Regions from separate parts of the Frigoribacterium sp. Leaf172 genome, predicted to be linked through region 3. Evidence: predicted binding sites of a transcription regulator. Region 3 holds the regulator's gene; each other region holds the start of a gene.
The links. Region 3 encodes HrcA, which represses chaperone genes, less so after heat shock. Its sites were predicted from a motif close to TTNGCACTCGNNNNNNNCGAGTGCNAA; they were not measured.
Positions count from the first base shown of each region.

Region 1: groL (chaperonin GroEL) is a predicted target of HrcA. The motif match lies at 1,115-1,141, and genes of this name have one in related genera.
Region 2: groES (co-chaperone GroES) is a predicted target of HrcA. The motif match lies at 1,126-1,152, and genes of this name have one in related genera.

Region 1 is NZ_LMPB01000001.1:803,933-806,198, forward strand. It holds gene ASF89_RS03900 (LytR C-terminal domain-containing protein) at 1-564, shown strand, start outside; gene ASF89_RS03905 (cold-shock protein) at 771-974, shown strand; gene groL (chaperonin GroEL) at 1,183-2,266, shown strand, end outside.
Region 2 is NZ_LMPB01000001.1:630,126-632,391, forward strand. It holds gene ASF89_RS03145 (class I SAM-dependent methyltransferase) at 1-1,040, opposite strand, end outside; gene groES (co-chaperone GroES) at 1,238-1,534, shown strand; gene rarD (EamA family transporter RarD) at 1,823-2,266, shown strand, end outside.
Region 3 is NZ_LMPB01000002.1:535,488-537,753, forward strand. It holds gene dnaJ (molecular chaperone DnaJ) at 1-629, opposite strand, end outside; gene hrcA (heat-inducible transcriptional repressor HrcA) at 703-1,725, opposite strand; gene ASF89_RS08780 (DUF4870 domain-containing protein) at 1,871-2,266, shown strand, end outside.

The DNA.
Region 1 (2,266 bases), on a different contig from region 3:
CTCCCCCGCGACCGCTTCGACGATCTGCCCCACGACCTCGAGAGGGTCGGGGCGCACCGTGCTCGCCCGGTCAAGGGCCGCGGCTGGTTCGTCTTCGCCTGGGCCGCGCTCGCGACCGGTCTGCTGGTCGGCGGCGGCGTGATCGCCCTCGGGGTGCTGAACGACAGCTTCCAGTTCACGAACCCGTCGCCCGCGGCGACCTCCGAGGCGGAGCCGACGGCCGGCGCCACGGACGAGCCGTCGCCCAGCCCGACGGCCCCCGCCGGCACCGCCGCCGCCGACGTCGACCCGTCGGTCACCATCGCCGTGCTCAACGGCACGGCGACCGCGGGTCTCGCGACCGCGGCCAGCGCCGATCTGACGGCCGCCGGCTACACCGTGGCGACGCAGGGCAACGCCGGCGACACGTCGGCCTCGACCTCGACCGTCTACTACGCCGACCCGGCCGACGAGGGCGTGGCCCTCGGCCTCGCCCAGACGCTCGGCATCTCGGCGACGGCCGCGAGCTCGGCCTTCCCGAACGCGTCGGTGACCGTCGTGCTCGGCACCGACTTCACCCCCTGAGGGCCGACGAGCCGAGGAGGCGCGGTGCGCGCTCGTCCCGCACCGCGCCTCCCCGGCTCGCCGCATGTTACGGCCGTGTTTAAAGTCGGGTGATTCCCGCTCGGCGGGGGCTCCCCGGTCTTCTATTCGAGTCCGTCTCAGCATTAGCATGCGAGAACCGGCCGACTCATGCGCCGCACCATCACAGCAACAAAGGGGAACGAGAAATGGCCAACGGAACCGTCAAGTGGTTCAACGCCGAGAAGGGCTTCGGCTTCATCACGGTCGAGGGAGGCGGACAGGACGTCTTCGTGCACTACTCCGCCATCGACATGAGCGGCTACAAGGTGCTCGAGGAGGGCCAGGCGGTCGTCTTCGACGTCGGCACCGGCAGCAAGGGCCCCCAGGCGGAGTCCGTCCGACTCGCCTGAGCCTCCGAGCGGGGTCGCCGACGACCCTCGCCCATCACGACGCCGCCCCGGGAAACCGCGGCGGCGTCGTCGTGTCCCCGGTGCCGCCGTCGGCCCTCCCCGTCACTTGCACTCTCACCTGGCGAGTGCCAGAATCGTTGCTGGCACTCGCGACACGTGAGTGCCAATGCTTCTGCTTCATGACGTCCGGGAGGGACGAAAAACACACATGGCTAAGATCATTGCTTTTGACGAAGAGGCCCGTCGTGGCCTCGAGCGTGGCCTGAACATCCTGGCCGACGCGGTTAAGGTCACCCTCGGCCCGCGTGGTCGCAACGTCGTCCTCGAGAAGAAGTGGGGCGCCCCCACCATCACGAACGACGGCGTGTCCATCGCCAAGGAGATCGAGCTCGACGACCCCTTCGAGAAGATCGGCGCGGAGCTCGTCAAGGAGGTCGCGAAGAAGACCGACGACGTCGCCGGCGACGGAACGACCACCGCCACCGTCCTCGCGCAGGCCCTGGTCCGCGAAGGACTCCGCAACGTCGCCGCCGGCGCCGACCCCATCTCGCTGAAGCGCGGCATCGAGAAGGCCGCTGCGGCCGTCTCGGCCCAGCTGCTCGCCGACGCGAAGGACATCGAGACCAAGGAGCAGATCGCTGCCACGGCCTCGATCTCCGCCGCCGACCCCACCATCGGCGCGCTCATCGCCGAGGCGATCGACAAGGTCGGCAAGGAGGGCGTCGTCACCGTCGAGGAGAGCAACACCTTCGGCACCGAGCTCGAGCTCACCGAGGGCATGCGCTTCGACAAGGGCTACCTGTCGCAGTACTTCGTCACCGACCCCGAGCGCCAGGAGGCCGTCTTCGAAGACGCCTACGTGCTCATCGTCAACTCGAAGATCTCGAACATCAAGGATCTCCTCCCCATCGTCGACAAGGTGATCCAGAGCGGCAAGCAGCTGCTCATCATCGCCGAGGACGTCGACGGCGAAGCCCTCGCGACCCTCGTCGTCAACAAGATCCGCGGCATCTTCAAGTCGGTCGCCGTCAAGGCCCCCGGCTTCGGCGACCGTCGCAAGGCGCAGCTGCAGGACATCGCGATCCTCACCGGCGGTCAGGTCATCGCCGAAGAGGTCGGCCTCAAGCTCGAGAACGCGACGCTCGACCTGCTCGGTCGTGCCCGCAAGGTCGTCATCACCAAGGACGAGACGACCATCGTCGAGGGCGCCGGCGACCCCGAGCAGATCGCGGGCCGCGTCCGTCAGATCCGCAGCGAGATCGAGGCGACCGACAGCGACTACGACCGTGAGA
Region 2 (2,266 bases), on a different contig from region 3:
ATGCCCCGCGACCGCAGCTCGCGCTTCAGGGTCCGCTCGTCGAGGGGGAACGTCTCGAGCACCCGGAACTGCTGCGCGAACGGGGTCTCGACCCGGTGGTCGGTGCTCAGCCAGGCGATGTCGCGGCTGATCATGCGTGCATCGATCGACCGTGCGAGGTCCCCGATCAGCCGGGCGCGGATGACGGCGCCGTCGGGTTCGTGGATCCACTCGCCGATGTCGTCGACGTCGACGTCGTCCGAGTCGGCGGGCGCGGTCAGCTCCGCCGCCCCGGAGGCGCTGATCACGAGCGCCGATCGGCCCACTCCGGTCCGTGCGAGCGGCCCGAACCAGACGCCCGCCTCGACCACGTCGCGATCGACCGAGATCCACTGGCACTCGGCGTCGGTCGGGAGGAGGTCGCGGTCGATGCCGGGGCCGAGCTTGACCCCGGTGGGCAGCCGCTCGGCGAAGCCGAACGCGACGTCGAGCGACGGCGACCAGTCGGCGGGGTCGGCGATCCGCTTCGTCGCGCTGTGCCCGCCGGTCCGCCGAGCCGGATCGAGGTAGACCCCGTCGACGTCGCTCAGATCGGTCGTCTCGGCGTCCCCCTGGCGCACCCTCGACGCCGGCCACGGCGAGAGGTTGTACGACGCGACGGCGGCGGTGACCTCGTCGCGGTCGACGGCGAGCACGTCGAGCTCGAGCGCGGCGAAGGCGAGGGCGTCGCCGCCGATGCCGCAGCCGAGGTCGGCGACGCTGCGGAGCCCGGCGGAACGGAAGCGGTCGGCGTGACGGGCGGCGACTCCGAGCCGCGTGGCCTGCTCGAGGCCCGCCTCGGTGAAGAGCATGCGGCTGGCGAACTCGCCGAACTTGCCCTCGGCCCGGGCTCGGAGGCGCGCTTGCGTCAGCACGGCGGACACCCGCTCGGGCGGGTGGCCCTTCTTGCGCAGGGCGGCGACCGACGAGACGACGTCGTCGGAGGCCTTCCACGCGGGCAGAGAGTCGAGCAGCCGGAGCCCCTCGGGAGAGAGGACTTCGAGCAGCTCCGAGGCATCCATGTCGTCCAGTCTCGTGCATCCGCGAGGGGGCGACTCCCGCCGCTCGGGCGGATCCGCGCTGCCCCGGGGCAGCGGTCCGGTTCGACTGGCACTCGGATTGACCGAGTGCCAGTGACGCCCTAGAGTTGTTTCTGGCACTCGCACGTGGCAAGTGCCAACCCACGTTTTTCGAAGTTCCGAGAAAGTAGAGGTCAACCGTGTCGGTCTCCATCAAGCCGCTCGAAGATCGCATCGTCATCCAGCAGGTCGAAGCCGAGCAGACCACGGCCTCCGGCCTGGTGATCCCCGACACCGCGAAGGAGAAGCCCCAGGAGGGCGAGGTCGTCGCGGTCGGACCGGGTCGCATCGACGACAACGGCAACCGTGTGCCCCTCGACGTCGCCGTCGGCGACAAGGTCATCTACAGCAAGTACGGCGGAACCGAGGTCAAGTACGGCGGAGAGGACTTCCTCGTCCTCTCGGCTCGCGACGTCCTCGCCGTCGTCGTCCGCTAGTCGGTCGACAGAGCATCATCACGAGAACCCCCGCTTCGGCGGGGGTTCTCGTCGTCTCACCCCCAGGAGGCGCGGCTCGGCCCCTCCGCGCACCGCGCCTCCCGAGAACGGCAGACGAGCACTCCACCGTGGCAGAGGTGGACGTGTCGGGGTGTCGGCCGGTCCGCTTACAGTCGTGACGTGACCAGCAGTCGTTCCCGCACCTCCTCCGCCTCCTCCGTTCCGTCAGCCGAACCGGCGCCCGGCGGCGACCCGACTCCCACGGGCCGTCCGGCAGCCGACCCGGCCGTGCGCTCGGGGCTGGCGTTCGCCGTCGGCGCCTACGGGCTCTGGGGCGTCCTGCCGGTGTTCTTCCTGCTGATGTCGCCGTCGGGGCCCTTCGAGATCGTGGCCTGGCGCATCGTCTTCTCGCTCGTCTTCTGCCTGGTGCTGCTGGCCGTGACCCGGGGCCTGCCGTCGTTCATCCGGTTGCTGCGACAGCCTCGTCTCGTCGCGACGATGGGTCTGGCCGGCGTCTTCATCGTCGTCAACTGGACGGTCTTCATCACCGCGGCGCTCGCCGGCCACGTCGTCGAGGCCGCCCTCGGGTACTTCATCAACCCGATCGTCACGGTCCTGCTGGCCGTCGTGGTCCTGCGCGAGCGACTCCGCCCCGCTCAGTGGGCCGCCGTCGCGTTGAGCGGCGTCGCCGTGCTCGTCATCGCGGTGGGCACCGGCGACATCCCGTGGGTG
Region 3 (2,266 bases):
GGGATCGTGCGACGAGCGCGCACGCGACCCTGACCCTGGCAGGTGGGGCACGGGTTCGGGATGACGGTGCCGTAGCCGCGGCAGGTGCCGCACGGGCTCGAGGTCATGACGTTGCCGAGCAGCGAGCGGACCGTCCGCTGGATCTGGCCCGAGCCGTTGCAGATGTCGCAGGTCTGCGGCGAGGTGCCGGGGGCGCAGCAGGATCCGTTGCAGGTCTCGCAGAGGACGGCCGTGTCGACCTCGATGTCGCGCTTCGTGCCGAAGACGATGTCGTCGAGCTCGACCTCGAGGCGCAGGAGGGCGTCCTGCCCGCGCTCGCGTCGCGATCGGGGCCCCTGACGCTGCCCGCCTCCCCCGCCGCCGAAGAACGCGTCGAAGATGTCACCGAAGCCGGCTCCCCCGCCACCGCCGCCGCCGAAGCCGGCCTGCGGTCCGAGGTCGTAGCGCTCGCGCTGCTGCGGGTCGCTGAGGACGTCGTACGCGTGCGTGACGTCCTTGAAGCGCTCGGAGGCGTCGGCGCTGGGGTTCACATCGGGGTGGAGCTCGCGGGCGAGTCGGCGGTAGGCCTTCTTGATCTCGTCCGGCGACGCCGTCCGGTCGACTCCGAGCACGTCGTAATGATCTGCCACTTGTTTGGTCTACCTCTTGATGTCGGTGCTGAAGATGGGAGGGGGAAGGGGAGCCGAGGAGGCGCGGAGCGTGTCAGCGCTCGTCGAGCGTCGACGAGAGATAACGCGCCACCGCGCGGACCGCCGCCATGTTCGACGAGTAGTCCATGCGCAGCGGCCCGAGCACGCCGATCCGGGCGATCTCGCTGCCGGAGGACGTGTAGCCGCTGGCGAGCACGGACGTCTGCGCGAGTCCGAAGGACGCGTTCTCGCGGCCGATGCTCGCCACCACGTCGACCGCGTCGAGCTGCATCTCGCCGAAGAGCCGCAACAGCGCGACCTGCTCTTCGATGGCCTCGAGCACAGGATAGAGGCTGCCGCTGAAATCGTCCTCGGTGCGGACGAGGTTCGCCGCGCCGGCCATGACGAGTCGGTCCTGACGGCCGGCGGCCAGCTGCTCGACGAGACTCGCGACGACGCGTCGGACCATCGCGGCCAGATCGGGGCGGAACCGCTCGGGGAGGTCGCTGAGCGATCGCGCGGCGTCGCTGAGCGCGGCACCGCCGACCGCGGCGTTGACCGAGGCGCGCAGCTCGGACAGGAAGGCCTCGTCGACCGGCGTCGGGAGATCGATGATCCGCTGCTCGACCTGGCCGCTGTCGGTGATGAGGACGGTCATGACCTTCGACTCGCCGAGGCTGACCAGCTCGATGTGGCGGACCCGGGCGCGGGAGAACGACGGGTACTGGACGAGGGCGACCTGATTCGTCAGCTGCGAGAGCAGTCTGACCGTGCGCCCGAGGACCTCGTCGAGATCGGTCGAGTCGCCGAGGAAGGTCTCGATGGCCTGCCGCTGCGCGGCCGTGAGCGGTCGGAGGTCGGCCAGCTCGTTGACGAAGAGGCGGTACCCCTTGTCGGTGGGCACGCGACCCGACGAGGTGTGCGGAGCCGTGATCAGCTCCTCCTCTTCGAGGAGGGCCATGTCGTTGCGGATCGTGGCGGCCGAGACGCCGAACTGGTGGCGCTCGACGATCGACTTCGAGCCGACGGGTTCCCTCGACGCGACGTAGTCGTGCACGATGACACGGAGGACTTCGAGTCCGCGCTCCGAGACCACGCCGCACCTCTCTCTCCGCTCGGGCCGTGACCGATCCGGTCGGGCCCCCGGCCTGCCTGGCACTCGCCGAACCAGACTGCCAATCCTACGTCACCTCCGCCCGCGGTCCTACTCCCGGACACCGCGCTGCCCTAGGGTGATGGCCATGACCGACATGCCTCCTTCGCAACCGAACGACCCCGGCGCGGGCCAGCAGCCGTACGGCCAGCAGCCTCACCACGGACAGCAGCCCTCCGGCCAGCCGCAGTACGGACAGCCGCCCTACGGTCAGCAGGGCCAGCCCTCGGTCCCTCCGATGCGTCCGGAGGACGAGAAGCTCTGGGCGACGCTGATCCACCTCGGCGGCATCCTGTTCTGGATCGTCCCCGCGCTGGTGGGCTACCTCGTCCTGAAGGACCGCGGCCCGTTCATCCGCGAGCACACCCGTGTCGCCCTGAACTTCCAGATCACCATGGCCATCGTGCTCGTCGCCTCGGGCCTGCTCAGCGTCATCATCATCGGGGCCATCACCGGCTTCGCCGCCGGCGTCGTCATCGTGATC